2 linked regions of the Salinigranum rubrum genome follow. The protein of the gene in region 1 binds, or shares a complex with, the protein of each later gene. Links are inferred from orthologs where the notes say so. Each region holds a gene or a part of one and is shown on either strand. Other genes may lie near its edges. The genes, in order: C2R22_RS04195 and C2R22_RS17470.

Region 1 (3,193 bases):
CGACGGAACGTAGTACAGCGCGACGAACGCGACCGTGAGGGCGAGCCACAGTCCGGCGAAGGCGACGAGTCCGACGACGCGGCCGAGGGAGAGAACCGAGATGAGGAGGTTCACCGTGACGACGGTGAGAGCCGCCGTCACCAGACTGCCGACGACGGCGACGGCGTCGAGAAGCCACTGTCCGAGCGACCCCCCGGCGGTTCCCTCGACCCGCTGGACGACGGTTCGGACGTCGCCGACGAAGTTCGCACCGCTCCATCCCAGGACGGCCACGGCGAGCAGGCCCGCACCGGTTCGACCGGACGCGGTGGTCACCGACCGGTCGACCAGTCGCCTGACTGCCGGGGTGAGAAACTGCGGGAAGGTCCGCGAGAGTTCCGTCGCGTACTGTCCACCGACGGCGGCGAAGACCAGCACCAAGAGCGGGACGAACGAAACGAACGCGTAGTACGCGAGCGCCGCCGCCGGATAGCGAATCTTCTCCTCGATGGTCGTCCGGACGATGGCGACGATGACGGCCAGACACCCGGCCAGGCGACGCATGGGAGGGGGCTTGTACGTCCCGACAAAAATACCCCGAGACGTTCGTTCGCCGGGGCGGACCACACCGAACCGCGTGTGAACTACTGTCGAACGGCGAGGAGCCCCCACGAGCGAGAGAAGAACCAAACGGGTTTTAACGAGCGACGTCAAAAACCCGGCAAGGTAGATAACATGCAGATACCTCGCCGATTTAATACGTACTGTCCGCACTGCAACGCGCACCACGAACACGAGGTCGAGAAGGTCCGTACCGGCCGCGCGACGGGGATGAAGTGGGCCGCCCGCCAGGAGCGCCGTGGCGAGGCCACCATCGGGAACGCCGGCAAGTTCTCGAAGGTGCCCGGTGGCGACAAGCCGACGAAGAAGACCCACCTGAAGTACCGCTGTTCCGACTGTGGCAAGGCGCACATGCGCGAGGGCTGGCGCGCCGGCCGACTGGAGTTCCAGGAGTAACCATGGCAGGCTCGTACTACCGCGTCAAGTGCACCGACTGCGAGAACGAACAGATCGTCTTCGGTAAGGCGTCGACCGCTGTCAACTGCGCCGTCTGCGGCACGACGCTGGCGACGCCCACGGGCGGGAAGGCACAGATCGACCACGAAATCGTCGAAACCGTCGAGGCCCGCTGAGGGGGTTACAGATGAAGTACAGTGGCTGGCCCGACAAAGGCGAACTCGTGGTCGGCAAGGTCGACGACATCGCCGACTTCGGCGTCTTCATCGACCTCGAAGAGTACGAGGACAAGCGCGGTCTGGCTCACATTTCGGAGGTGGCCTCGGGCTGGATCAAGAACGTCCGCGACCACGTCCGCGAGGGACAAACGGTCGTCGCGAAGGTGCTCGACGTCAACGAGTCCTCACAGCAGATCGACCTCTCGATCAAGGACGTCAACGAGCACCAGCGCAAGGAGAAGATCCAGGAGTGGAAGAACGAGCAGAAGGCCGACAAGTGGATGTCGCTCGCCTTCGGCGAAGACGTCTCCGACGAGCAGTACTCGGCCGTCGCGAACGCCGTCCTCGCGGAGTTCGACAGCCTCTACGACGGGTTCGAGCAGGCGGCCATCCACGGCGCTGCCGCGCTCGAAGACGTCGACTTAGACGAAGAAGAGGTCGAAGCGTTCGTCGAGACCGCCCGCGAGAACGTCTCCGTCCCGTACGTGAACGTGACGGGCTACGTCGACCTCCGCTGTCCGGTCGGCGACGGCGTCGAGCACATCCGCGAGGCGCTCAAGGCCGCCGGCGGCAACGGCGACGTGCCCGAGGGGATCGAGCTCGAGGTGACGTACGTCGGGTCGCCCGAGTACCGCATCAAGGTTCGCGCGCCCGACTACAAGACGGCCGAGTCCGAACTCGAAACGGCCGCCGGACGCGCGCGGTCGGTCATCGAGTCCCACGGCGGGACCGCCACGTACCACCGCGAGCGACACGAAGACGACGAGTAGGGCCGTCGAGCGTGAGATGAAGTCCGACATCCGGGTCTGTGCCGCCTGGCGCGAGGCGCACGACCGGCCCGTGTACGCCCTCTCCGACACCTGTCCCGTCTGTGGCTCCGAAACCACGAACAGCGCCCCGGCCCCGTTCGACCCCACCGACGCCTACGGCGAGTACCGGCGGCGGTTGAAACGCAGGCGTCGCGGAGATGGGGAAGCGCCCGACTGACCGGGGTCGCTACCGTCAGGCCGCGTCCAGCGTGACCGAGACCGTGTTCCCCCGCGTCCCGCTTCCGAACGCGAGGTCGCCACCGGAACGGTCGACGGCCCAGTAGACGAGCCACAGCCCCAGTCCGCTGCCGTGGTAGACGGAGCGGACGTCGCGCTCGCCGCGGAGGACACGGATCTCCTGGATCGGAATCGGCGGGCACTCGTCAGCGACCGAGAGCGTGACCGTCCGGGCGTCGCTCGTGCCACCGGCCCCGTCGTCGTCGCTGTCGGCGACCCCGTCATCGCTGCCGACGACGCTTTCCCCGTCGCCATCGTCCTCGTGGTCGACCCTGACGGTGAGCGTGACCGTCGGGTCGTCCACGTCGGCGTGTTCGACGGCGTTCGTGAGGAGTTCGTAGATGGCGAGAGAGAGCTTCGGAACCGCACGGACGTCGACCGTCTCCGGAAGCGACACCTCGATGGTCGCCTCCGGATACCGCTCCCGGACGCGTCCGCAGATGTCCGTCGTCACCGCGACGAGGTCGACGACGACGGGGTCCGGGTCGTTGGTGAGGAGGCCGACGACGTCTCGCTCCTTGTCGACCGTCCGCAGGAGGTGTTCGCCCGCCCGGACGATGCGGGCGACGTCGGCTTCGACGGCTTCGCCCCCGTTCGAGCGGGCCTGTTCCGCGTGTCCGAGGATGAGGTTCATCTCGTTGCGGAGGTTGTGACGGAGGAGGCGGTCCATCACGAGGAGTTGGCGCTCGCGCTCGCGTCGGTCGGTCACGTCCCGGGCGAAGCCGACGACGGCCGAGACCGATCCGTCGTCGTCGACGAGCGGGTACCCCTGGACCCAGACCCACGTCCGGTAGCTGTTGGTGGCGTCGACGCGGTATTCGAGGTCGACCGACTCGCCGTCGGAGAGCCGCGCCATCGTCTCGTGGACCCGGTCACGGTCCGCGGGGTGGACGCCGTTGATGAAATCGGTCGGGTCGGCCCGAAGGTCGTCGA
Region 2 (3,125 bases), 2.7 Mb from region 1 along the record:
TCGGGTCGCCACCCCTTGCCGTAGGCGCGCTCCGCCACCCGACGCCTGACGCGGGCTTTCTCCTCGGGGGAGACGAACGCGACATCGGTCCGGAGCGGGTGGGAGTCGACGGGTTCCACGCCGGTAGCCGTCGGCGAGAGCGGTTCCGGTTCGCGGACGACTTCGGTCTCCCTCTCGTCGGGGTCGAACCGCCACACACCGACCGCGTCGGGTATGCGGTTGAGGTGAGCGCGGGTCACGTAACTCTCCGTCGCGAGCACCACCCGGTCGAACAGTCCGAGGCTCGCGTCGGTTCTGAGCTGCGATTCGAGGTCGCCCGGCGACCCGAGGTCCGGCTTGTTCTCGACGGCGACCAGTTCGGCGAACCAGTCGTCGGGGTAGCGGACGGCGCGGCGGACGCGGCGGTGCCCGCCGCGGTGTTCGGCCTCGAAGAAGCCGAGTTCCACTGCGCGGTCGGCGACCCGCCGGGCGACCTGCGAGGAACAGTGGAAGGCGCGCTCCGGTCGCACGGCGGCGCCGACGCCGACGTCGCTTTCGAGCGCGAGCGGCGGGATGGTCTCGGCGGTGATGGCGGCGCGGCGGTCGAACCCCGCGCCGGGGACGACGCCGACGACGTCGACGATGCGGCCGCCCGGATGGGCGACGCTTCCCCCTAACTGACGGGCGACGACCCACTCGGTCGTCGCTTCGAGGTGGACACACAGCGCGAGTTCGAAGGCGTACTCCCGCACGGGTGAGAGTGAGTGCGGAGCGGACAAAACCACACCGGCCGGAGGACCACACGCCGGTCGAGGCTGGCCCTCACGGCCGTGGTCGACGACCGCGGTACGTCACCCCACGGAGAGGGCGAGAACAGCACATTTATCAGTCGTTCGGGGCGAAACTTCCCCAAGATTACTCTCAGGAGGTCAATGGTGACAGACACAACACAGCAACCGGAGGTGAACATCGGACTCGTCGGCCACGTCGACCACGGGAAGACGACGCTGGTCCAGGCTCTGTCTGGCTCGTGGACCGACCAGCACTCGGAGGAGATGAAGCGCGGCATCTCCATCCGACTGGGGTACGCGGACGCGACGTTCCGCGAGTGCCCTGGCGTCGACGCGCCCGACTGTTACACCGTGGAAGAGGAGTGCCCTGACGGGTCGAAGAGCGAGGTCTTGCGGACGGTGTCGTTCGTCGACGCGCCGGGCCACGAGACGCTGATGGCGACGATGCTCTCGGGGGCGGCGCTGATGGACGGTGCCGTCCTCGTCGTCTCCGCGACGGAGAACGTCCCCCAGGCGCAGACGGAAGAGCACCTGATGGCGCTCGACATCATCGGCATCGAGAACATCGTCATCGCCCAGAACAAGATCGACCTCGTGGACAGGGACCGCGCGGTCGAGAACTACGGACAGATCCAGGAGTTCGTCGAGGGCACGGTGGCGGAGGACGCCCCCATCGTCCCCATCAGCGCCCAGCAGGAGATCAACATGGACCTCCTGATCGACGCCATCGAGCGGGAGATACCCACGCCGGAGCGCGACGCGTCGGTGGACCCGCGGATGTTCGTCGCCCGCAGTTTCGACATCAACCGCCCGGGCACGACGTGGGACGGCCTCACCGGCGGCGTCGTCGGCGGGAGTCTCGTCGAGGGGGAACTGGAAGTCGACGACGACCTGGAACTCCGTCCCGGCCGCGAGGTCGAAGAGGGTGGGCAGTCCGAGTGGCGGCCCATCGAGACGACGGTGCGCTCGCTGCAGGCCGGCGGCACGCAGCTCGAACGGGCCGGTCCGGGCGGACTGCTCGGCGTCGGAACGGGGCTGGACCCGTCGCTGACGAAGGGTGACGCGCTCGCCGGACAGGTGGCCGGCGCGCCGGGGACGCTCCCGCCGACGCGGGAGTCGTTCGTCATGAGCGTCGACCTCCTCGACCGCGTCGTCGGCGCGGAGGAGGGGAACGTCGAGGACATCTCCACGGGCGAACCGCTCATGCTCACCGTCGGGACGGCGACCACGGTCGGCGCGGTGACGAGCGCCCGCGACGGCGAGTGTGAGGTGAACCTCAAGCGACCGGTGTGTGCCGAGTCGGGGGCGAAGATCGCCATCAACCGACGCGTCGGTGCGCGCTGGCGCCTCATCGGAATCGGAACCCTACAGTAAGTGACGACGGTCGTGATGGACACCAACGCGCTCATGATGCCGGTCGAATGTGACGTCCGCGTCTTCGACGAACTCGCCCGTCTGCTCGGCGGGAGCGTCGAGGAGGGGACGCTCGACCTGGTGGTGCCGCGCGCCGTCGTCGACGAGCTGGAGAAGCTCTCGTCGGGGGGAAGCGAGGAGGCCGTCGCCGCGAGCGTCGGTCGTGACCTCGCAGACCGGTGTCGAACCGTCGACACGACGGCGTCGTACGCGGACGACGCCGTCGTCGAACTCTCGGACGGAAGCGACTACGTCGTCACCAACGACAGCCCCCTCCGCCGGCGACTGCTCGACCGGGGTGTCCCGGTCGTCAGCCGGCGGGGCCGCAACACACTTGCGATTACGGAACCGTAACAGGACTCAAACTACGCATGTACAAACGGGTACGACTCAAAGACACGGTGGAAGTGCCGCCCCGCCACCTGGCGGACGTCACCCCCGGACGGGTGAAGCGACTGCTCCAGGACAAACTCGAGGGACGGATGGACGAGGACGTCGGCAGCGTCGTCAGCGTCATCGAGGTACACGACATCGGGGATGGCTCTGTGCTCCCCGGCCGACCGGGCGTCTACTACGAGGCGGAGTTCGACGCCATCACCTTCGACCCACAGATGCAGGAAGTCGTCGACGGCAACGTCGTCGAAGTCGTCGAGTTCGGCGCCTTCGTCGGTATCGGTCCCGTCGACGGCCTGCTCCACGTCTCACAGATATCCAACGAGTATCTCGCGTACGACGGCGAGAACCAGCAGTTGGCCTCGACGGAGTCGAACCAGACGCTCGGCGTCGGCGACTCCGTTCGGGTGCGTATCGTGACGAAGAGCGTCGACGAGCGCAACCCGCGCGACTCGAAGATCGGTCTCACGGCGAAACAGCCCGGTCTCGGCAAACACGGGTGGTTGGAGGCCAAGCGGCAGGAGTCGGAAGCGGAGGCCGGTGACTGAT

Evidence for each region.
Region 2: the proteins of C2R22_RS04195 (region 1) and C2R22_RS17470 are in contact, whole or in part, in a crystal structure (PDB 3CW2), measured with the Saccharolobus solfataricus proteins. The link is inferred for Salinigranum rubrum from one-to-one orthologs. Residues at the interface, in WP_009989173.1 of Saccharolobus solfataricus: Val185, Arg186, Thr187, Asn188, Glu189, Pro190, Leu191, Gly192, Val193, Glu194, Ile196, Lys197, Ile200, Ser201, Leu204, Ile217, Lys218, Ile219, Tyr220, Thr221, Ile222, Gly223, Ala224, Pro225, Tyr227; in WP_009988771.1 of Saccharolobus solfataricus: Asp222, Lys225, Pro226, Gly227, Thr228, Gln229, Phe230, Asn231, Leu233, Lys234, Gly235, Leu259, Phe273, Thr274, Lys275, Tyr300, Leu301, Asp302, Pro303, Ser304, Leu305, Lys307.

Annotation. Positions count from the first base shown.
Region 1 is NZ_CP026309.1:883,850-887,042, reverse strand. Bases 208-3,083 are described here. They hold C2R22_RS04195 (translation initiation factor IF-2 subunit alpha), read left to right. Parts: upstream 208-1,183; coding sequence 1,184-1,984; downstream 1,985-3,083. Other genes in these bases: C2R22_RS04185 (PAS domain-containing sensor histidine kinase), read right to left, coding at 2,217-3,083; C2R22_RS04190 (RNA-protein complex protein Nop10), read left to right, coding at 2,001-2,201; C2R22_RS04200 (30S ribosomal protein S27e), read left to right, coding at 999-1,172; C2R22_RS04205 (50S ribosomal protein L44e), read left to right, coding at 715-996; C2R22_RS04210 (YhjD/YihY/BrkB family envelope integrity protein), read right to left, coding at 208-543. Outside these bases: more of C2R22_RS04210, read right to left, coding at 1-207; more of C2R22_RS04185, read right to left, coding at 3,084-3,193. UniProt on the Methanocaldococcus jannaschii protein: eIF-2 functions in the early steps of protein synthesis by forming a ternary complex with GTP and initiator tRNA.
Region 2 is NZ_CP026309.1:3,566,831-3,569,955, forward strand. The notes cover bases 220-3,027. They hold C2R22_RS17470 (translation initiation factor IF-2 subunit gamma), read left to right. Parts: upstream 220-911; coding sequence 912-2,144; downstream 2,145-3,027. Other genes in these bases: C2R22_RS17465 (DUF5787 family protein), read right to left, coding at 220-731; C2R22_RS17475 (PIN domain-containing protein), read left to right, coding at 2,160-2,537; C2R22_RS17480 (DNA-directed RNA polymerase), read left to right, coding at 2,555-3,027. In the rest of the region: more of C2R22_RS17465, read right to left, coding at 1-219; more of C2R22_RS17480, read left to right, coding at 3,028-3,124; transcription elongation factor subunit Spt4, read left to right, coding at 3,124-3,125. UniProt on the Methanocaldococcus jannaschii protein: eIF-2 functions in the early steps of protein synthesis by forming a ternary complex with GTP and initiator tRNA.